One region of the Priestia sp. YIM B13490 genome, then DNA from elsewhere that is predicted to be linked to it. Evidence: riboswitches for the same ligand, from Rfam matches in the RefSeq annotation. Region 1 holds a riboswitch; each other region holds the start of a gene.

Region 1 (5,965 bases):
ATCTCGTTTTTAAAATTTCAAGGGCTTCTTCATGAACGCCAATGGGACGTCCGTATACGAAGTTTACGTGTGGATATTTTTCCTTAGCTTCATCTATAGCCGCCGGAATATGTATTTTAGAGTGGCCAGCAGGCAAGAGCATAATTGGAATTACAACTACATCTTTTGCTCCTTTTGCCACACATGTATCAATGCCTTGACTTACATTTGGGCGTTCAAATTCTAGAAAACACGTTTCTATTAAGATAGATGCGTCCCAATCATGCTTCATAGTCGAAATAAATTCGCGAATTTGATCGTTCCCTTCAGGATCTCTGCTTCCATGACCGACAAATAAAACTGATTTCATATAATGCCCTCCCATTTTTTAATCTCCACACGGAGCTGGTTCTACTTTTATTTTTGGTGTTATATCTTGATAGTCGAATCCATAAACGTTCTTCACACGCTTAAAGAATTTATGAAATCGCTCATTAGGATGACCTTTTTCTTTATATTCATGGACAATGTTCTCCACTATTTCAACAATGTCATCGGGTGCTATGCCTTCCGCCACAATTTGACCTGAATGCGCATTTCGTCCAACCGTTTTAGCTCCTAAAAATAAATCAAACGCACCTTTTCTATAGACAATGCCGATATCTTCTTGAACTGCGCCATAACAGGCCATACCGCATCCATTAATACCAAGCTTCAGCTCTTTTGGCATGTCCATTCCCCCGAGGCGTTTTTGTAATTCTTCCGTATGTGGAATAGCATCGCTTTTTTCTCCATCACAAAAATCACACGCTTTAATTGTGAACACGTCTCCGACCGGAGATAGTAAAAAGGAAGCTGCTTGGAGCTTTTTAATAATCACATCTGGCTGGGCTGTTGGAATTTGAAGTTTGATTTGATGGTCAGGTGTATACTCCATCGTACCTTTTTCACCAACAACTTCTGCTAGTGTTGTCATTTGAACAGGCGTGAATTTCTTATTGGCAAGTCCTGGACTAACCGCGACTTCGAAAATTGACTGTATTGGCTGGTGTACGACCCCAGAAGTGGTTTCACCTAAAATTGCTTGAAGCGCTTCTTCTGCAAGAGCTCGTGAAGTTGCTGTTTCTTCTGGTTTGGTCTGAACTGCTTCAATTGCTGAAGCTGTTTGCTCTACAGTCTCTTCTTGATCGAGAGCCCATGGTTCTGCTTCTTTTCGAAGTCGCTGATGCGGTCTTAGCGGCTGCTCCGTTTGGTTGAGGGTATATTTCCGCTGATACCCGCGCGGTGTAATCATTAAATCGTCGTAAAAGAACGTAGATGAATTTCCGACAACAACGGTAGTCAGCATGCCTATTTCATGGTTTAACATGTCTTTTAAGTTAGTCATTACGACTTCTTCACGGTCACGATAAGCGCTTTTCACAAGACCAACAGGCGTATCAGGAGAACGGTACTTTAATAGAATCCTTTGCGCTTCAACAATTTGTCTTGTTCGTCTTCCGCTCTTTGGGTTGTAAAAAGCCACTACAAAATCTGCTTGTGCAGCTGCTTCAATTCTTTTTTCGATTAGATCCCACGGCGTAAGGTGGTCACTTAAACTAATCGTACAAGCATCGTGCATCACGGGCGCTCCAAGGAGAGATGCGCATGAATTGATAGCCGAAATGCCAGGAATTACTTCCAGCTCTACGCCCGTTTCTTTTTTCCAGCCTTTTTCAATCAACACTTCATATACAAGGCCTGCCATTCCGTATACTCCTGCATCTCCGCTCGAAATGACAGCTACGGTTTTTCCTGCTTCGGCTTGCTTTACAGCTTCCTGTGCACGGCTTACTTCTTCGGTCATTCCCGTACTAATAATTTGCTGATTCGTTAACAGTCCTTGAATTAATTCCACATAGGTTTTGTAACCGATGATCATATCACTTTCTTGAATGGCTTCTCTTGCTCGCTGTGTAATATGTTCAAAGCTCCCCGGCCCAAATCCAATAACTAACAGTTTACCTTTCATGCTAGCTCCTCCTTTATGCGTTACTTTTTACTTTGTCAATTCCTTCTATGGAGTCACTGTTTTCCGGAGAAACGAAACCATTTTGATCATATTCATAAATAAGCGATTCCTTTACACTGCAGCCTCCTGCTAAATGCTCTTCGACAATCCGGTGAGCCACGGTTTCAGTGACCTGCTTGTACCAATCTCCTGAAGGATAGACGATAGCTACAGGAGCATCTTTGCATCGTCCGTTACAGCGCGTACGCGTTGTATGAACCGTTTCATCCAAATCCAGTTCCGTCACTTTATTTCGAATAGCTTGTGTGGCTTCTTCTCCACCTTTTCTCATACAGCTGCTTCCATTACAAATCAATACGTGATGTTTTGTTCCGTTTAAGTTCCACGTCGTCACACTCATTCGCTCCTTTACTAAAAAAAGCGCCTCTATCAATGATAGAGGCGCAGAAAATTCAAACTAAGTTTTTGCACTTCCACCTATATCCCGTAGGGTAAGCTTCGCATTAGAAAAAGGCTGGTTTCCTGACTTCGATTCATCACTTGATTGCGCCTTCCCAAATACAGTGGCATATGCAATCAGCTCCTCTTCACAGTGGCGGGTACCGCGCTGGCTTCACACCAGACTTCCCATTTAACGCAATGTGAACATTGCGCACCTTTTTTGCACGATATGTAGTTTTTCGATACGAGAAAAACCCGCTTCGCTAATATGCGAGCGGGTAAAACGTCAGAATAAGAGTGTACACGAATGCCACTTTAAGCCAACGTTTCCCTTCCCGCTCCCCGGAGAAATAGAAACTTCACAATAAAGACAGGTCTCCTGACTTGTGTATCATTCTACTTGAGAACCTTCCCGTGATTTTTTCACAGTGGTTATACTCGTTCGTCCACACTTACAGTTGCGGGGGCAGTACTGGTCTTTCACCAGTTTCCCTATTAAGCCTTCTTGGCATCTTTACTGTTGCTGTTTGATATATATGAACCTTTTAAACTATCAGAATAATAGAAGTAACTACCATATCATAGCGTACATTTTTTTTTATTTCAACTCTATTCTTTTCGGAAGATACAAGCACCTATAAAAAAACAAGAGCATAAAGTCAGCTCTTGTTTTTTCATTATATAGCTACTAATGTTAAATGAGGATCATTATAATACACCACTTCTGAAAGAACTTTACAGCCATTTGTTTTGGCAAAAGCTTCTCTCGCCTGCTTTTCAGTTTCAAATTCAAACATTTTCATTTCTTTTCCAGCATATACCGTCAGTACCCACATGAAAAGATTCGCCTCCGATTATTGTAGTGATCGCTATATCCACATTATGCCGAAACCATTTCCTTTTGAAAACCCATTCTACAAAACTTGTCACAAGAAACTTTTAAAAATTTAAAAACATTTTAACTTCTGTAAATGAACAAAATGTACAAAAGGTTTAAGCAATATTATACCTCTTTAAAAAGGTGCTTTTTTAACCAACTGTTGCTTCACCAGTAAAAAATATATAGTATTTATTAAAAAAAGAAGCCGGACAGCCGGCTTCTTTTTTAGGAAAGGAAAGTACAGACATCACAATCCCGTCCTGCTCTTTATTTTGCATAAAAATACACTAATTAAATATTGCTTTCTTAAAGCAGAACCATGTTCGACTGCACATAGTGATAAAGAAGCTTATACGTATGGTTTAATGAATCTTGATGCGTTCTCTCAAACGCATGAGAAGAATCAATTCCTGGACCAATTAAGCCGTGTACGATATCGTGTCCGGCACGAATAGCAGCAGAAGCATCTGATCCGTAAAACGGATAAATATCTAATTTGTACTGAATATCATGCTGCTTAGCTAGCTCCACCAAATGCTTTCTCAAACCGTAATGATATGGGCCGCTTGAATCTTTTACACAAATAGACACGGTGTATTCATCGGTAGATTGTCCATCTCCCATAGCACCCATATCAACCGCTAAGTATTCTACTGTTTGAGGCGTAATGTTCGAATTCCCTCCGTATCCAATTTCTTCATTATTTGAAATGAGAAAATGCGTAGTGTATGGCAGTTCGATCTGTTCTTCTTGAATTGTTTTTATGAGCTGGAGCAATAAAGCTACGCTTGCTTTATCATCGAGATGACGAGATTTAATAAAACCGCTTTTTGTTATTTCTACACGAGGATCAAACGAAACAAAGTCGCCTACTTCAATTCCAAGGCTGCGAACATCTTCTGCGCTATGTACTTTTTCATCCAGTCGAATTTCTATATTTTCTTGATTTCGCTCAGCTTTCCCTGCATCTTTATACACATGAACAGATGTTTGATGCATAAGGATGGTTCCTGTAAATACTTCTCCTGATGAAGTTTCAATTTCACAATATTCTCCTTCAATAGAATTGTAGCGAAACCCTCCAATCAAGTCGATTTTCAGACGTCCACTCGGTTTGATTTCTTTTACCATAGCACCTAATGTATCGACATGAGCCGTCAGCATGCGGTGGTGATCTGTATCTTTACCGGGAATAGTAGCGACTAAGCCTCCTTTTCGATTGCGGTACGTTTGAATATTTAGCTCTTTTATATAGTCTTCGACAAATGAAATTACCTTTTCTGTATTTCCAGAAGGACTGGGAATCGAAACAAGCTTTTTAATTAACTGAACAGTTTCCGTCATTATGACACTTCCTTTGTCTCTCATTTCTTTTATTTTACCATATGTTTCAAAAAAGATAACAGTCAGCTCCAAACAAAACAAGCCGGGCAGCTGCCCGGCTTGTTTTGTTTTAAGCTATGTTTGATTTCTTTAATTCATTTGTATAATTTAATGATTTTTGCTTATCAAATTCGCCTTCAGACTTTGACATCACAATTGCAGCTAAAGCATTTCCTACTACGTTAACTGTGGTACGCATCATATCAAGAATGCGGTCAATTCCTGCAATAAATGCCATGCCTTCAAGAGGGAAGCCCATAGATTCAAGTGTAGCAAGTACAACTACAAACGATGCTCCCGGTACACCAGCCATTCCTTTTGAGGTTAACATTAGCACAAGAAGGAGCTGAATTTGATCCATAATGGAAAGGTCGATGCCGTACATTTGAGCAATAAACAGCGATGCCAGCGCCTGATAAATGGTTGAACCATCTAAGTTAAACGTGTAGCCTGTTGGAATAACAAACGATGTAACCGATTTAGAACAACCGAAGTCTTCCATCTTTTTGATAAGAGATGGTAAAACGGCTTCTGAACTTGCCGTTGTAAAAGCAAGAAGCAGCTCGTCTTTTAACACTTTTATCAGCGTAAACATGCTTGTTCCAGCCATTTTAGCAATAATTCCAAGAACCACAAGCACAAAGAAAATCATGGTGAAGTAAACGGCGAACACTAATTTTCCTAATGGAATAAGTGATCCGACACCAAACTTTATAATATTAACACCAATAAGTGCAAATACACCTACTGGAGCAAATTTCATCACCAAATTAGTTACCCAAAACATTGCATCCAAGACGCCTTCAAAAAAGGCTAAAACAGGTTTTCCTCTCTCTCCAATCGAAGCTACGCCTACACCAAACAGTACGGAAAATAAAATGATTGGTAAAAGATCGCCCTCTGCTACCGATTGAAAGACGTTTGTTGGAACAATATGAAGAAGCTCTTGAGCAATGCCAGTACTTTCAGACGTTTTTGCCGTTGCCTCATATTGAGAAATATCGCTTTTTTCAATATGTCCCATATCAACCCCTGCACCAGGGTGGAATAAGTTCGCGGCAATAATCCCCACTACAATAGCAATGGTTGTAACAATTTCAAAATAAAGAATTGTTTTTCCGCCAAGCTTACCTAATTTTTTGATATCGCCTACTCCTGCGACCGCTACGATTAATGCTGAAATCACAATCGGTACGACAATCATCTTAATTAAATGAATAAATATGTCTCCAACCGGCTGTAAAATAGAAATGGCTGTATCGCTTCCATAA
Region 2 (5,965 bases), on a different contig from region 1:
CGGCAAGCGAGTTTCTTAATAGCCCTTGAAAGGCAGCCCCTGCTATTGAAAGCGAAGCTCCTACTAAAAATGCCACCAGTACTCTTGGAAAACGAATTTGCCAAATGATTAAATCCATGTTTTCCGGACCGTGATATAAGGATAGCCCGGTAAGGTGGCCAATAATAATTTTGATTGTATCTCCTACGGTTAACGAAACTGTACCAATAAATACGCCCATAATTATCGAAGTACATACAATAAATAAACTGACTATGTATAAAATAGATGCTTTGTTAAAAAAAATACGTTTAAAAATCAATACGTTCAGCTCCTCTAGGAAACGAGGCGTGATGTTTTATATTACATTAACCATTCATTTTCCTGTCCATAAACCATGCTTCCACCATGCATTAAGTTGGAAACAATCATCTTTTATTTGTTACGAGTGCTAGACTGTTGAACTGTGCAACGTAGAATAGCGTACTAAAGTTCTTGGTAAAAAAACAAGCGAAAGCCTCTACAAGCTATACTTTTTGTGTTTGCTCCGGACTTTTATAGTTGTCTATTAACTGATACAGCTTTTCCATATCTACGGCTTCTCTCACATATGCTGCTGCTTTTGAAAAAGACTCCTCTTTTTGCAGGCGACTGTTGAATGTGTCCGTAATAGGCGGCAATTTTTTATGTTTACGAATTTGATTAAGCAAAGCTCTGCGCAAAGAATCGTTATGAAACACATCATGAACATACGTGCCAATGACATTGTCTTTAACCGTTCCTTCTTTTTCATGCTCTACCACTGCAAAAGCTTTCGTGGTGCTCTTAGAAACCGTCTTTCCCATATGAATTTCGTAGCCTTCAATCGAAACTCTTTCATTTTCTAACTGGACATACCCAGAAACTCTTTCTGTTTTTTTGCTGGTTGTCATAACCGTTTCCACTGGAAGCAAGCCCAGCCCTTTAATGGACTCAATCCGAGATTCTACTGCATCAGGGTCTGTAATTGTCTCCCCTAGCATTTGATATCCTCCGCAGATGCCAATGACGTGAACGTTCGTTGTGTTCAAGACTTGATTAATGGCTAGATCCAGGCCGCTTTCTTGTAAAAACTGAGCATCTTCAATCGTATTTTTGCTTCCTGGCAAAACAATTAAATCAGGCGTACCTAATTGCGACGGCTTGGTTACAAGCCTCACGTGACAGTCTTCTTCTAAGCTTAAAGGATCGATGTCTGTAAAATTTGAGATGCGCGGGTACGAGATGACCGCAATATCAATTTCTTTTAAGGGATTCACAAGCGTTGAGTAATTTCTAAGTGATAACGAATCTTCCGCATCAATTTCCACGTTGTTCATATAAGGAATAACTCCTAGAACCGGAACACCCGTGTATTCTTCAAACCACTTCAACCCTGGTTTTAAAAGTTCTAAATCTCCTCGGAATTTATTAATTAACACTCCGATAACTCTAGACTTGTGTTCATCTGGAAGCAATTGAAGAGTACCCACTAGGCTCGCGAAAACGCCACCTTTATCAATATCTCCTACTAACACAACAGGCGCTTCTGCTATTTTTGCAACGCGCATATTTACGAGTTCTCGATCGTTCAAATTGACTTCGGCAGGACTTCCAGCGCCTTCAATCACAATTCGATCATAATGATTGGCAAGCTCTTTATAAGCTTCCGTGATAACGTTCAAACCTTCATTAAAAAATTCTTGCCGATACTGAAAAGCAAACATATTACGTAGCGGTTTTCCGTGAACAACTATTTGAGATTCATGATCACGAGTAGGTTTAATTAAAATAGGGTTCATATTGGTTGTTGCTTCTACTCCAGCCGCTTCTGCTTGAATTCCTTGCGCTCTGCCAATTTCTTTTCCATCCATTGTAATGTATGAATTAAGCGCCATATTTTGCGATTTAAACGGTGCAGTTTGATAGCCGTCTTCTTTAAAAATACGGCAAAATGCTGTAGCAATCATGCTTTTTCCAGCGTCTGAGTGCGTTCCTTGAATCATAAGCGGTTTTCCTTTTTTCACTTTTCCCACTCCCTACCACATAAAAAAACCTTAACTGTAAAAGTCAAGGTTTGGTCATGCGCTCATTAACACATTGTCTTGACTTATTTCTCCCACCGAAAAATAAGGGGTTTTTAAAAGCAGGTCTCCTGGCTTATGCTTCATTTTACTTCTGCACCCTTCCTAGTTTGACTAGTGGGTCTTTGCAGGTTCATCCACATTTACAGTAGCGGGGGCTGCACCGGATTTACACCGATTTCCCTATTATCCTCCTTAGAGGCACTTTTAAAATTATTTATTCTTTATTGTAACGAATTTTATAACCATTCACAATAACGATTTTCTTCTATTATTATATATTACTGTGTTTATACTTATTTGGGTCTCGTATGCTATAATAACAATTATTTTCCAAACATCTTATGGAATAGCTAGGAAGGTGCTCACAGTTGAAGAAAAAAATCATTTATGTCTTTATCAGCGTGTTTGTTCTTTATATAGCAATCACATCTTTTTGTATGTATCAAACTGCTCACAAGCCTGTTCCACAAAACGCAGATTATGTGCTCATTTTAGGTTCTAAAGTAGATGGTGACCAAATGTCTCCTAGTTTAAAAGAACGAGTAAAGACGGCCTTATCTTATTTACAAGCAAATCAACAAACAAAAGTTATCGTAACGGGCGGAAAAGGATCCGATGAAGAAATTTCTGAAGCAGAGGCAGCCTATCGTTTTCTGCGGAAAGAAGGAATTAAGAAGAATCGAATTATAAAAGAAGATCAGTCAACTTCTACTTTTGAGAATTTTACTTTCACTAAACAGAAAGTTGATATTCAACACAAAAAAGTCGTACTTGTTAGCAGTGATTTTCATTTATTTCGCGCCTCTATTATTGCCAAACGTCAAGGCTTTGACGTTTATCCTTTAGGTGCAAAAACACCAAATTCAATTAAACTTCAAGCCTACTTTCGTGAGTATGCTGCTATTTTAAAAACATGGCTGTTTGATAAATAAATAGAGTAAGTAGCTCTACAAATAAAAAACACGGCATGAATTCATGCCGTGTTTTTTATTAATCATCTGTATCGATAACTGCTTTTGGTAAACCTGTGTATTTCGCCCAGTAGAAAATACCAAGTGAAACAAGGGCAATTAAAATTAAGTCAAGCGGGTTGCTTAGCACACCTTGTCCTCCACCAAATGAACCTAGATAAGAGATAACAAGCATAATAATATAATAAGCAACTAGCCACCAAGCAGATTTAAGCTGCTGTGCAAATTTTACAACGTCAGTTGGTACGTATTTCTTAAACGCTACGTAGATAACAACCATTAGAAGCTGTGATCCTAGCAGCCAAGAAATTGTCGTCCACCCTGACCAATATACGATGTATGAACAGAAAATAAATGAAACAGGAGCAATAACGCTCATGCCTTTTAATTTAAAAGGTTTTTTAAGGTCTTTTGCATTTACTCTGAATGCAGCAGCTGAAATTGGCGCAATCGCATAAGACAGAATAAGTGCCACTGAACATACGTTTACTAGCGCTTCCCAAGAAGGAAATGGCAGTGTCCAGAATACGGACATTCCAAATGATAGCCATAGTGACGCACGTGGAATTCCTGTTTTCTTATCTACTTTTGAGAAACGTTTAAATAATGTTCCATTACGAGACCAAGCATAAACTAAACGAGAAGTTGTATTCATGAAGATGTTCCCGTTACCGCCTGGTGATAAAATAGCATCAAAAATAACAAGCGTTACTAACCAGCCAAGGCCTAAAATAAGTGCAATATCTTTAAATGGTAAAGAGAATTGCTCTTGAATTGTTCCCCATCCTCCTGATAGCATATCAGCCGGGATGTTACCAATGAACAATACTTGCAGTGCTGTGTAAATAATCGCTGAAAGTACAATACAGATAATGAGCGCGATTGGAATATTACGCTGCGGGTTTTTAACTTCACTGGCTACAGAAACAATAGGGTGAAGTCCTAGGTAAGCAAACATAACGCCACCTGTTGAAATGGCTGCTTGGATACCATTAAAACCAAACGGAGCAAAATCGCCAGTTGTAAAGTTAGCTGATTTAAAGTGATAAGCCAACACGACGATAATTGTAAGAGGAACCGCATATTTGAACACAGATATAATGACATTTGACTTAGCAAATGCTTTTACACTTACGTAGTTAATGATAAAAAATAGCGTTAATAACGCGAACTGAAATAACCAGCCGATTGTAGTAGGCGATTCAGAACCATGTTTAGTTAGACCAGGAAGCCAAAACGCAACATACTGACGTACAGCCGTTACCTCGATGGCAATCAAACTTGTGTAAGCAATAATGGTAATGAATGAAATTAAGTAACCCACTAAATGACCATGTGAGTAAACCGGATAACGGATAATTCCACCGGTACGCGGCAGCGCTGCTCCAAGTTCAGCATACACTAAACCGATAAGTAAAATAATGACTCCGCCAATCAGCCACGAAAAACTTCCGGCCGGACCAGCCTTTGACGCTACGTTACTAACCGCAAATAACCAGGCGGAACCAAAAATAGCTCCCATCCCAATTAACGTTAGGTCAAGTAACGATATTGATTTTTTAAATTTTCCTTGATTTCCTTGATCAGACATAAAATCCTCCTTTAAAATTCCCACTCCACATATCTACGCCCTTGCGTCCGATATGGGATTCTTTACATCATCCTCCTCTTACTAAGACCTCACAAGTGGATATGTTAACAAATATTCTCTAAAAAACCAAGTTAAAAACTTTATTTTTTTGTAAAACATCGTTGAATTGCTTATGTATAGCGCATAAATTCCACAGAAGATTTGAGGACTACTCCTCCTATTTAACCGCATTTTTCTTAGGTTAAACATAAAAGAATATTCAAACTATTTGCTGAAAAAAAAGAGGCTGAGACATAACGAAATCAACCGCTAGAAGCAGCTACATACGCAACACCTACGCTTGCCGTACCAATGAAAAAATCCGAACGATTTATCGTTCGGATTTTGCTTCAACTAAAATAATTTTGTCCGTACCTCTTATTTTGCTTATTTAAATACTTTTACACGTTCAGTTAGCGGTTGAAATTCTTTTTCTCCCGCAGGTGACACAGGATTACCAAATGGCATTTGGGCAATTAATTTCCATGAGCTTGGAATATTCCAAGCTGCTTTTACTTCATCGTCAATCAATGGATTGTAATGCTGTAATGTTGCTCCTAGGCCTTCGAGCTCAAGCGCTGTCCAAATCACATGCTGCAGCATGCCTGATGATTGGTTAGACCAAACCGGGAAATTTTCGCTGTAAGATGCGAACTGCTTTTGGAGCCCTTCCACTACTTCTTGATCTTCAAAGAAAAGAACTGTTCCATAGCCGCTTCCGAATAAGTTCATTTTTTGATCCGTATCTGAAAAATTTTCAGCTGGAACAATTTTACGAAGCGTTTCTCTCGTAATATCCCATACTTTATCATGCTGTTCGCCAAATAAAACGACTACGCGTGCGCTTTGGGAATTAAATGCTGAAGGAGTATGTTTCACCGCAAAGTTGATAATTTCTTCAATTTTTTCTTCTGATATTTTTACATTTTTATCAATTGCATAAATAGAACGTCGGTTTTTAATTGCTTCATAAAAATCTTTTCCAACCTGTTGTTGATCACTTGATTTATCAAATAATTTATCTAAAAAACCCATTTTCCACACTCCTAATTGTTTGTTTTTTTAAGCTTAAATTGCATGTTTATACCCTTCCCCCTGATAAAAGGAGATAAACAAGATATAATGGATTCATATATCTTTAATTCGAGATATTAAACTTAAAAAATATTAATTGAAATTTAATTACTTTATGTAACTTACTTTACAATGATTATTTTGTTCTGTCAAGAAAAAATTATTATCGTTTTCTTTTGATGATTATATGAAAAAAGACTGCTAAA
Region 3 (5,965 bases), 620 kb from region 1:
GAGGTTCAAGCCCCTGAATAATTCTAGGTGCAGAACGAAGTGCCCAGTCTTCGCTGTCTACATTCCAGTCCCATAATTTAAAGTGGCTTAGCAACTCTGTACGGTGGGGCTCTTTTAAATAAGGAACGCTGCCGTAAGGAACGCGGATTAACTTACTGTCAACCCCGGTTACTTTCTTAACTGTCGCTTGACACTCCTGCATTTCTTTTAACGCGGCGCCGTCTTCACTATACATGACATCAATATCATGAGAGACGCCGTGACAGCCGATGGCATGTCCTTCCTGTGCTACTTTTTTAGCAATTTCAGGATGAGCGTCAATTTGATGCTTTAACATAAAAAAAGTTGCTTTTACGTTATATTGACGCAAAGCATCTAAAATATGAAGAGTATCAGGTGTTGGGCCATCGTCAAACGTAAGGTAAACAGGCTGTGTAAGAGCTTGATTTTGATCGTTCACCGTATTTACTACATACATATTATGATGAAGTGTATTAAGCAGCTTCTCAGGCTGTGCTGAAGATGCAGTTTCTTTCAGCGGTAACGCAGTAGATGCTAATACTTGCTGAGATGCAGCGGATTCACTTCCTTTGACTTCTGTAATAAAAAACAAAGAAGCGACGATCACTAACACTAAAGACAAAAATGCATAAAATCGTTTGTTTGGCTTAAATCGTTTGTTCGGTTTAAATCGCTGGTTCAATTTGAAAATCCTTTCTACTAAATTACTATTTACTACTATAGTACAAAAAATGGAATATTAATAGTAAAAATCGACATTTTTATAGGAAAAAATTAGATGATATGACCCGGTTTTAATCTTCTTTTTGTCAAATGGAGAAGAAGAATGGGACAACGATAAGGATTTGAAGAGTGAGTAGCTAGATTTTTCCTGGTTTTTATAGTATGCTTTTAGCGTGAATGATTGTTAGGAGGAATGTTAATATGTCAATGGCATATGAAGAATATATGCGTCAGTTAGTTAAACCAATGCGTCAAGAATTAACTCAAGCTGGTTATGAAGAATTAACAACAGAGGAAGCCGTAGTTGATTTTATGGAAAACGTAGAAGGAACAACTTTTGTTGTCGTTAATTCAGTTTGTGGATGCGCTGCCGGTTTAGCACGTCCTGCAGCAACGCAAGCGTACTTACAGTCTGAGCAAAAACCAGATCAAGTGGTAACTGTTTTTGCCGGCCAAGATAAGGAAGCAACAGCTAAAATGCGTGAATATTTTGGTGACATTGAGCCTTCATCACCGTCTATGGCGCTTTTAAAAGGAAAAGAAGTCGTTCATTTTATTCCTCGACATGAAATTGAAGGTCAGCCTTTAGAAGTTATTTTTGAAAACATTTTAAATGGCTTTAAGCAGCACTGTTCATAAAATGTCCTGCTTTTGTCACATCTAGTATATAGATTTTTAGAGAAAAATCGCATATACTTTATAAGAAAAAGGATGTCTATCGGCATCCTTTTTCTTTATGTAAATAGCCAAACAGTGTAGGGGGAGTTATGAAAGTGATTGTTACGACTGCTGGTCGAACAAATGAACAGATGATTGTAAAAGCCAAACAAGTAGCCGCTGATTTAAGTATACCTTTTGTAGTAAGAGAGAAGAAATCCGTTGCAGATCTTCAGAATCTTCAAGCTGCAGACGTGCTGGTTGTCGGTAAGAATAGAGTAGAATTGCATGTCCAAAATGAAGAGGAACCTATTTTTTTTCATCCAAATTCCGCTATGTTTAGAGTGAAGAGATGGCTGCGAGGAGAACCTGATCCGTTTATTGAAGCTGCTAGTTTGGAAAAAGGAATGAGCGTGCTTGACTGTACACTTGGTCTTGCATCGGATAGTATGATGGCGAGCGCAGCGGTAGGGAAAAGCGGGAAAGTTGTCGGACTAGAAGGCAACCGCTATGTAGCTTATTTAGTCAAACAAGGACTTTTAAATTGGGAAAGTGACGTACAAGAGTTGAACGATGCAATGAAGCGTATAAACGTGGTTCATCAAAATTTCGAATCGTTTTTGGCGTGTTGTGAAGATAATTCTTTTGATGTTGTCTACTTTGATCCTATGTTTCAAGAGCAAATTGATGAATCGAATGGAATTAACGGTATTAAAGCAATAGCACTGTATACTACGCTAACGCCAATGGCTATACAAGAAGCAAAAAGAGTAGCCAAACAAAAGATCGTGCTAAAAGATCATTGGAAAAGCAGTCGTTTTGAAGAACATGGATTTATCGTACAAAAACGAAAAACATCAAAATTTCATTATGGGACAATTGATATACAATAATAAACAAAAAAGTAAAACGAATCCTGATCATTGAAAAGACTTCCAAAACCTTTTAGGAATTAAAAAGTTTTGGAAGTTTTTTTTATGAATTTCATCTAAAGTTCATAAAAGTATGATATATTTTTGAACATAAAAATACTTTTGTGTTTAAGCATCCAGCAAAAAAGGAATATCTTGTATAGGTTTCCGCTCGGTGTGACAACCTCAAACAGAAGAAGGAAGGTGCTAACTAAAAAGTCTTCGAATGCCCGTAGGCAGCATAAATGAATAAGCAAATATAGGTAAAAAATTAATAAGTATGTTACAATACCTAGTGAGTTATAACAATGAATTTTACGATATGAAAAGACCATATGGGAAAAGATGAGAAAGGAAAGATACGAATGCCTAGATGGATAAAAAGAATGCTAGTTGTATTTATTACAGTATTTACATTTGGGCTTGTCACTCCACCAGAATATTTATACGTTGATGATGCAAAAGCGGACAAGCAACATAAAGCAGGGTATGTAAGAGAAACAACTCCTGTCACAGCTGTTATAGAAGATATTCATTTGCCATATGAAGAACCAAAATATGAAGACGTTTCATCATTTGTTACGTATGCAATGGAATCAGCTGAAAAACAGTCAGTGGAAAAATTCGGAACAAAAATTGGACCTGTCATTGAAGATGAATTTCGTCAAGCAGTGTTACCTAAAATTGAAGAAGTGCTGACCGACATTGGCACTGAACGTGAACAGTCAATTCAGAATCTCGAGATAAGCGAGCATCCTGCTGCTGGCTACGGTGAAAAGATTTTCCATGTATATGACCGGGAAACCGGTCAGGACTTAATACGATTTCATGTACGGCGTGAAAATCCTCCAAAAGATGGATACTGGTTTAATTTTCACTATCATGCGGCTGCAGATAATTTTCAGAAGCATTATGATTTAGGGAAAATTTATTGGAACCGAAACATGCCGCCTAAATGGTTTAGCTGATAATAGACACAACATTCTGCGATTTCGAAATGTTAGCTTTTTTAAGCTAGCATTTTTTTACGTCTAAAACCGTTAGGGTCTAAATAAGCTGAAACATTAGCACAACGATAAAAAAATCGTTTATAATGAAGTCAGACTTCTTACCATAGAATAGTGAGAAGGAACGAATAGATGCTGGAGGTAACACAATGAAACAATTTACGGAAGAAAAACAATTTCGCGAACAAATTAAGAACGAAACACTAAGCGTTGGGATTTTTACGACAACGTGGTGTCCTGATTGCAAACGTTTGGATATGTTCATTGATGAAATCGTTGATGAAAATACAGATAAAGCATGGTTTAAAATTGACAAGGATGAGTTTGAAGAACTTTCTGCTGAAAACAATGTAATGGGTATTCCTTCTCTTCTTGTATATAAAAACGGTGAAAAAATTGCACACTTGCACAGTGCAAATGCTAAAACGCCTGAAGCGGTCCGTGAATTTTTAGCAACTCTTTAATCCCTTAAGCTGCGAGAGCATTCTCGCAGCTTTTTTTTGTGAGAATGGCTATTTCCATTTTTCCATGAGTGGGGTATACTAGGACAAGTGAATAATCGTAAAGCAATAAGGTCTCAATTTAAAGATTGAGTGAAAAGGGAAGTCTGGTGAAAAACCAGCGCGGTCCCGCCACTGTAAGCGCTTTGTGCGTAAGTCAGGAGACCTGCCTTATTGTTAGCTGTGAAACCTTCGAGGAAGGGTGAAGCAGGGTAATGAACATACATATCAAGTATAGTGAACGGATTCTTTTCCTGCTTATCTTGACGTTACCTGCTTTGCTTTCAATTGAAAGTAAAGCTTTTTTATTTTGAAGCTGCCGGCGAGCAGTATACATAGTCAAAGCGGAAAAACGGGATAGCGCTGCTTTTTGCATGATCATTTGCTTTTTCTTTAACGTGGAGGTTTCGTATTCACAATGAACAATATATAGGGGGAGTATTTAGATGAAAAAATGGCTTTCGTATTCCATTATTGCACTGTTAGTCATCGTACTTGCTGCATGCGGTGCAGGCAGCCAAAGCAACAGTGATAAAAAAACGAAGCAAGATACGGCACAAACGTCACAAGCTGCATTTCCAGTGAAGGTAAAAGACGCGCGTGATAAAGAAATTACGTTGAAAAAACAGCCTAAGAAAATTGTTTCCTTAATGCCAAGTAATACGGAGATTGTATATGCCCTTGGCCTTGAAAAAGAATTAGTCGGTGTTACAAGCAACGATGATTATCCTAAAAGCGTAAAGAAAAAAGCGCAGGTAGGAGATATGAACGTTAATGCGGAAAAAGTTATTGCTTTAAATCCTGATTTAGTGCTGGCACACGCTTCAAGTATGGGCGTTTCGGATGAAGTATTTAAACAAATTGAAAGTGCGGGTATTCCGGTATTTGTTGTAAAAGATTCAACAACGTTTGATACGGTTTATGATTCTATTACGCAAATCGGTAAATTAACAGGTAAAACAAAAGAAGCTAATCAAACAATTAAAGACATGAAAGAAAAAGTAGCTTCAATTGAGAAAAAAGCAAAAACGATTTCAAAAGAAGATCGTAAAAAAGTATGGATAGAGGTATCAGGAGCTCCTGAGATTTATACAACAGGAAAAGGTACGTTCATGAACGAAATGCTTACTATGATCGGTGCTGATAACGTAGCAGCTAGTGAAAAGGGTTGGGTTAAGTTTTCTGAAGAGCAAGTTGTTAAGTTAAACCCTGACGTTATTATCGCAACGTATGATGCAGACAAAAATGAGATTATGAAGCGTCCCGCTTGGAGCAGCATGACTGCTGTAAAAGAGGGTAACATCGAGAAGGTTGATCAAAACAAAATCAATCGCTTAGGACCTCGTATTGTAGATGGCTTAGAGGACTTAGCAAAAGCAGTATACCCTGAGGTGTACAATAAATAAGAAGAGGGACCATATTCCAGTTCGAATTGAAAAGGGGATTGGTCCCTTTTCACATCTTAAAATTGAAGAAAGGCCTGAGCTTTTAATCATGAAAACCGAGACTTCTTATAAAACATACAGCTCAGGGGTTTTAGGAACAGGCATTACGGAAACGGACACCTTTTACAATCGATTTGTTCACAAAGACTATTATTCAGATACTCCTTCTTTGGAGTATGAGCAATATTTGATGAAAGAAAATGTGCGCCATGAGCAAATCGTAGGGTTGATGACAGCCGTGTGGTTAAAAGAAAGAGCGGTTTACTGTTATGAAGGCTACGGAGTAAGAGTAGCTTCCGTGATAACGGCTGGAATAGGAAACGCAGTAGATATTACAGCTGACGAAGCTGTCCCGTTCTATTCCTCTCCTGGTACAATTAATATGTTTTTTTTCGTGGAAGGTACGCTTACGGATGCAGCGTTTTTACAGCTTTTTATTGCGGCCACAGAAGCTAAAACAAAAACGCTGTCACAGCTGGGTGTCATAGATCCGGCTACAAAGACGATTGCTACGGGAACATCTACGGACAGCATCTCAGTTGCAGCGTCTCAGCAAGGATCATTATATGAATATGCAGGCTCTATGACCGCTTTAGGGCAAGCGGTAGCCAAGCTGGTGAAAATAAGCTTAGAGCAGGGACTTAAGGGAAAGAGGTGAAGAAATGAGTATTACACAAGCGATAATTGCACACATGACGGCC
Region 4 (5,965 bases), on a different contig from region 1:
TCGATGTCGTAAAACAGTATAAAAAGAAAATTATTGCTTACAGCCTGCTGTCTGAGCACCTTCAAAAGCAGTCCATAACAGCTGACCTAGCTTAAACCAGTCGCCTATAAGGCGGCTTTTTTGGTTTTTAGTTTTAGTTTGAAGCTATCTTATTTAAAAACACCAAACTTTAACAGTAATTCTAATGCTATAATGTAAATTAATATAATTTTCTAACTTTTATAAGAGGTGATGGATAATGCTTTCTTTGTTAGGGTTTGGAATGATTGCGACTTTTCTATTTCTTGTCATCAGTAAACGCTTGTCCGTGGTTGTTGCTTTTATTTTTGTCGCTATCCTCTTTGGTATAATTGGAGGTTTTAGTGCCCATATGGGCGATATGATGATGAATGGTATTTTAAAAGTAGCTCCTACGGCCATTATGATCGTTTTTGCTATTTTATATTTTGGACTAATGATTGACGTCGGTTTATTTGATCCTATGATTTCTCGTGTCCTAAACATTGTGAAAGGCGATCCTTTAAAAGTCGTAATGGCAACTGCCGTTATTACAATGCTTGTTGGCTTGGACGGAGACGGCTCTTCTACATTTTTAATTACAGTTTCCGCCTTGCTTCCTTTGTACACAAAACTGGGAATGAACCGACTAATACTGGCTTGTGTTATTAGTTTAAGCGCAGGTGTTATGAATATGATTCCTTGGGGAGGTCCTCTCGTAAGAGCCGCAGCAAGTTTGCAATTAGAAGTATCAGATCTATTTAACCCTCTTATTCCAGCTATGGCAGCGGGATTGATGTGGACTTTATTTTCAGCATATCTACTCGGAAAGAGAGAGAAAGCGCGCTTAGGAACCATTCATTTAAAAGGTTCATCAATGGCTTTTGCTGAACAGCTTTCAGTTCATGAGACCCCTGGGAAGCCACCTAGACTCTTTTGGTTTAATGCCTTATTGATACTGTGCTTAATGACCCTCTTGGTCGTAGACATACTCCCTATTCCTATTTTATTTGCTATTGCTTTTGCCATTGCTTTATTTGTTAATTTTCCTCATCCAAAAGAACAGCAGGAAAGAATCTTAAGTCATGCAAACAGCTTTGTAATGGTTAGTACGTTGGTTTTTGCAGCCGGAATCTTTACAGGCGTTTTTACAGAAACAAAAATGATGGATGCCATGGCTAATACCATTGTCAGCCTCACTCCTGAATGGCTGGGCCCTCACCTTCCCTTAGTTGTAGCAATAACGAGCCTTCCTCTTAGCTTTGTATTTTCACCTGATGCTTATTATTTTGGCATTTTACCTGTTATTAGCCATACAGCAGCTAATTTTGGTGTAGACCCTGTAGAAATAGGACGAGCAGCTTTATTGGGACATTCCACAACTGGGTTTCCCCTATCTCCTTTAGTACCCGCTACTTTCATTCTGATTGGGCTGGTTGAAGTAGATTTCGGGGAGCATCAAAAGTTTCTTTTCAAGTGGGCCTTTGGAACAACTATTGTGATGACAATTACAGCCATTTTAACGAATGCTATTTCCTTTTAGACTCTACCATAAAAAAGGAAGCCGACTACCATAAGGCAATCGGCTCACACATGTAGGATATTGATTTAACACTAACAAAGTACAACACAACATTAGTAATTATATAATATATTTCATTATTTTGAAAGCGATTTCATAGATATTTTTAAAAATATTTTGTTATTTGTTTTTCGTAGAAAAAAACCACGTTTCAGCCAATTCGAAACGCGGTTCTTTTCTGTAAGGACTTGCCCTACAGGCTATAAATGTAAGTACGCTCATTATAGCATGAGCTCTTATCTAGATTCTATGGTAATTACTGTATAATATCGTTACATTACGACCGGTTGTATTTTTCTGTCCATGTGCAGCGTATTCCATGGCTCATCCTGTTCAGCAAGCCTTTCGATAAAATCTTGTGAAGTCCAGAATGGAATAGCCCCCGGTAAAAAAGGATGAGTATGCAGATACAACGTGTCATAAAAATGACTTTGAGCAAATTGTTCCACTGCCTTTAACAGCTGCTGTCCAATGCCTAGACGCCGGTATGCTGGATCGACATAGCATTTTACAATCTCGGCTGCAGTTTTATGTTCATATCGCTTTTTTAATGCATGAAACCTTCCATCGTAAGCGTATAAACCAATTGTTCCAATTACTTGTTGATTTTCCGTGACAGCTGCAAAAAAAGCAGCGCCTTTCGCTTGAACATAATATTCATTAAAATGAAGCAAATCCACAGGAAGCTGATTTTTTTCCATCATAGGAAATAGCTCATTCCGCATATTCATGACAAACTGAATCACTTCAGCATCCTTTTCTTTTACTTCTTTAATTTGATACATTGGTACTTCTTGCACGTTTACTGTCACATCCTTTGATCTATCATTGTATACTTTCTCTTTTTCCTATAGGAACAACACAATATTGACTATGGCGTTACGTCTAAATGCTGAGTCAGCATATAATACTCGCTTGGATTTGTGGTCCAGTTTTTCACCTTTTGATTATAAGCAACAACAATGTTTGGATGTACAATCGATGACGTCAGCATTTCTGCATTAATCAAAGCGGTTGCTTGCTTAGCTAACTGATCTCGCTTTGCGTCATCTACGGTTAAATTTAACTGCTGAATCATTTTTGTTAGCTTCTCATCATCAATCCGGCTGGCATTTAAACCACCGCCCGGCAAATAGTTCGTACTTAAATAATAGCTTGCATCTCCTCTAGGTGCAGTGATAAGACTGTACAGTGCTAAATCCCAATCGTCTTTTGCCATTACATATTCATCGCTGTCCTCAACGAGATGAATCTTAATAGTAATTCCTAACTCTTTCGCATTAGACTGTATAAGCTGAGCAATCAAAGGAAGTTCTGGCAGAGAGCTGTATGTGACAAGAGAGAGCGATAATGGCTTTCCATTTTTGATTGTTTTGCCATTTTTAATTTGATAGCCTGCTTTCTCTAAATATTTTTTAGCAGATGGCATACCTCTTTGCTCATTAGCATTATTATCAGCAAAAGGAAATTGGGATAAAAATGGACCTCGAGCTGCTGCCGCTTGATTGTTCATGATGCTGCTGACAATTTCTTTTCGGTTCAGTAAGGTATCGATAGCTTTTCTTACATTTTCGTCTTTTAATGCGTCATTGGTTTGATTATAAAGTAATAAATGTGTACGCACACTGGGTACTCCACTTACCTTAAAAGACGGATCTGTTTGTAAAGTGCCCAAACTTTCTAAAGGCGGGCGATAAATAATATCGGCTGTTCCGGACTGAAGAGCCGCAACTCGCGCATTAGCATCTTCGTTAAATGCAAAGATCGCATTTTTCAATTTTACTTTCCCATTCCAATAATGTTCATATCTTTCTAACTTCACTTGATTTCCTTGATCGAAAGTCAAAACTTGAAATGGACCTGTGCCAATAGGCTTCTTAGCTATATTAGAAACATCAACATCTATAATAGCTGTGTTTGGATGCACTAACTCAGAAGGAAATTTAGGCATTGGTTCTTTTAATGTAATTGTCAGCGCATGACCGTTCGCTTTGATTTCTTTAATATTTAAAGCGTTTTTCATCGCATAACTTTGATCTATCGTTCTTTGAAGAGAAGACTTAACGGCATTTGCATCTAGCGCTTTACCATTTTGAAACGTAATATTCTTTCTTATCGTAAATGTCCACGTAAGACCGTTATCTTCCGTTTTCCACTTTTCAGCAAGCCAGGGCTTTATTTTTAAATCATTGCTGATTTTAACAAGCGTCTCCCCTACTCCCGCACGAACTGCTGTATAATTATCATCCGTATGAGGATCAAGCGTTGCAGATGTAAAATTAAATAAAAACGTCACACTTTTATCCGTTTTCTTTCTTTCTTTTATACTTATGCTCTCTTCATTAGGAGCGCAAGCAGTGAGGCAAAGTAACACAAGAAATATCATAGATACGAGTTTTTTATTATTTATCATTGATTTTTCCACCTTCTATTTTAATACACAAAAAAAGCACTTCTAAAAAGAAGTGCTTGTCTTCAAAACAAATTCAGATAAACGTATCCCTTGTTTATCTTATTTTTGATTCTGCCAAAACACCTCCCTATCCTCGTAGGTTATTGTGTGCTGCGATTTATGGCAGGTCTCCTGGCTTCAAGTCATTGCCTTATACCGCCTTCCCGTCTCTAAATAGACAGTGGCTTTTTGACATAAGGCTCCTTGTTACAGTGGCGGGACCGCTCCGGATTTGCACCCGATTCCCTTTTAAGGCAATTGAAAAACAATTGCCACCATAAAAACTGGTTATTTAATTTAGTAGCGTGCTCTTGAAACTCTAGAAGTAGAAGCTGATGGTGAAACATCTTCATCATCAAATCCAGTGGCAATAACGGTTACCATCATTTCGTCCTTTAAATCTTCATTAATCACGGACCCAAAAATCATATTTAAGTCCTGATCAGAAGCAGACGTGACAATATCTGCTGCTTCCTGTACTTCGTAAAGACTCAGGCTGCTGCCGCTCGTAATGTTCAACAGCACGCCTCTTGCTCCATCAATCGATGCATCTAGCAGCGGACTAGAAATCGCTTTTTTCGCTGCTTCAATTGCCCGGTCTGATCCAGAAGCTCGTCCGATACCCATAAGCGCAAATCCTTGATTAGACATGATTGTTTTTACATCAGCAAAGTCAAGGTTAATCAGCCCCGGAACAGCGATTAAATCTGAAATACCTTGAATACCTTGGCGAAGAACATTATCTGCTTCACGGAATGCTTCAAGCATAGGCGTCTTTTTATCGACAATTTCAAGCAAGCGGTCGTTTGGAATCACAATAAGGGTATCTACCGATTCATTCATCGCAGTAATACCGCCTACTGCTTGCTTCGTACGTTTGTTTCCTTCAAACTTGAACGGGCGAGTGACTACTCCAATTGTTAAAGCATTTAGTTCACGGGCAATTTGGGCAATAACCGGAGCTGCTCCAGTACCGGTTCCTCCGCCCATGCCAGCTGTTACGAATACCATATCTGCGCCTTGCAGTACTTCTTGAATTTGTTCTCTGCTTTCTTCGGCTGCTTCTCTTCCCACTTCTGGATTAGCTCCTGCACCTAATCCTCGCGTTAAGGCCGCACCAATCTGCATTTTCACATCTGCTTTAGATAAGTTAAGCGCCTGAGCATCCGTATTAACGGCGATAAATTCTACTCCTTGTACACCGTGTTCAATCATACGGTTAACGGTGTTATTTCCTCCACCGCCGACCCCAATTACTTTAATTCGCACTAATGGCGATACATCTGCATCAAATCCAAACATTCTAAGTTCCTCCTCAATGATCAAAATTACTTTCTCTTATTATCCGAAAAAACACGTGAAGAACCTTTTACTCCTATGTTTAACGCGTAACTGTTCTTTTGTTTTACAGATTTTATACACTTCTCTTTTAACCTTTAAATCTTTACATCTTTATGTAAATTTATTGTTGTTCTAAAATTAGTACGCCGAACTCTTTTATGGTTTTTCCACTCAAAATGGCATATAAGCTTATTGTATCATTCATTTGACAGATGTCTGTATTTAATTTTGAGTAAGATGTGACTAAGAGAATAATATTTTTATAGACAAAATGAGAAAAAGCCCTTAGAAATAAGGGCTTCTCTAGATAATAAACCGTTTTATAATTTCCCAGTTAAGAATTGAGCCTCTCCCATGCCAAAGCTCCAGTCAGCATTACCGTTTTCAACAATCGAAATCATAATGTCGTTTGGCTGAATGCCGCAACTCTCTCCAAGCTCTTTTACAATTAATCTGTAAAGTGCTTGCTTTTGCTCTTCTGTTCGCTGTTTACTCGTTACACTTATAATAACCAAATCCTTGCTTCTCTCAAAGCCAAGACCTGTATCTTCAATAATCATTTCATGAGCAGGATGCTGATGTACAATTTGATA

The links. Region 1 has a riboswitch for cobalamin ahead of ACFX4R_RS13985 ((2Fe-2S) ferredoxin domain-containing protein). Riboswitches for the same ligand answer to the same signal wherever they lie in the genome.
Region 2: another riboswitch for cobalamin. It lies ahead of ACFX4R_RS22070 (cobyric acid synthase); the one in region 1 lies ahead of ACFX4R_RS13985 ((2Fe-2S) ferredoxin domain-containing protein).
Region 3: another riboswitch for cobalamin. It lies ahead of ACFX4R_RS10755 (ABC transporter substrate-binding protein); the one in region 1 lies ahead of ACFX4R_RS13985 ((2Fe-2S) ferredoxin domain-containing protein).
Region 4: another riboswitch for cobalamin. It lies ahead of nikA (nickel ABC transporter substrate-binding protein); the one in region 1 lies ahead of ACFX4R_RS13985 ((2Fe-2S) ferredoxin domain-containing protein).

The regions. Positions count from the first base shown of each region.
Region 1 covers NZ_JBHZOT010000003.1:789,163-795,127, forward strand. The annotation lists gene ACFX4R_RS13975 (sirohydrochlorin chelatase) at 1-349, opposite strand, end outside; gene cobJ (precorrin-3B C(17)-methyltransferase) at 368-1,990, opposite strand; gene ACFX4R_RS13985 ((2Fe-2S) ferredoxin domain-containing protein) at 2,004-2,384, opposite strand; cobalamin riboswitch at 2,486-2,665, opposite strand; cobalamin riboswitch at 2,784-2,962, opposite strand; gene ACFX4R_RS13990 (hypothetical protein) at 3,109-3,267, opposite strand; gene ACFX4R_RS13995 (M42 family metallopeptidase) at 3,618-4,655, opposite strand; gene ACFX4R_RS14000 (cation:dicarboxylate symporter family transporter) at 4,765-5,965, opposite strand, start outside.
Region 2 covers NZ_JBHZOT010000008.1:154,684-160,648, forward strand. The annotation lists gene ACFX4R_RS22065 (FecCD family ABC transporter permease) at 1-301, opposite strand, end outside; gene ACFX4R_RS22070 (cobyric acid synthase) at 507-2,033, opposite strand; cobalamin riboswitch at 2,126-2,305, opposite strand; gene ACFX4R_RS22075 (YdcF family protein) at 2,453-3,016, shown strand; gene ACFX4R_RS22080 (APC family permease) at 3,075-4,646, opposite strand; gene ACFX4R_RS22085 (nitroreductase family protein) at 5,073-5,720, opposite strand.
Region 3 covers NZ_JBHZOT010000003.1:169,238-175,202, forward strand. The annotation lists gene ACFX4R_RS10730 (polysaccharide deacetylase family protein) at 1-703, opposite strand, end outside; gene ACFX4R_RS10735 (BrxA/BrxB family bacilliredoxin) at 946-1,383, shown strand; gene ACFX4R_RS10740 (class I SAM-dependent methyltransferase) at 1,518-2,294, shown strand; gene ACFX4R_RS10745 (YpjP family protein) at 2,678-3,280, shown strand; gene ACFX4R_RS10750 (thioredoxin family protein) at 3,469-3,783, shown strand; cobalamin riboswitch at 3,875-4,007, shown strand; gene ACFX4R_RS10755 (ABC transporter substrate-binding protein) at 4,266-5,225, shown strand; gene ACFX4R_RS10760 (adenosylcobinamide amidohydrolase) at 5,314-5,922, shown strand; gene cbiB (adenosylcobinamide-phosphate synthase CbiB) at 5,927-5,965, shown strand, end outside.
Region 4 covers NZ_JBHZOT010000009.1:34,400-40,364, reverse strand. The annotation lists gene ACFX4R_RS22480 (YfmQ family protein) at 1-95, shown strand, start outside; gene ACFX4R_RS22475 (CitMHS family transporter) at 239-1,540, shown strand; gene ACFX4R_RS22470 (GNAT family N-acetyltransferase) at 1,852-2,379, opposite strand; gene nikA (nickel ABC transporter substrate-binding protein) at 2,451-3,992, opposite strand; cobalamin riboswitch at 4,137-4,326, opposite strand; gene ftsZ (cell division protein FtsZ) at 4,329-5,333, opposite strand; gene ACFX4R_RS22455 (tautomerase family protein) at 5,693-5,965, opposite strand, start outside.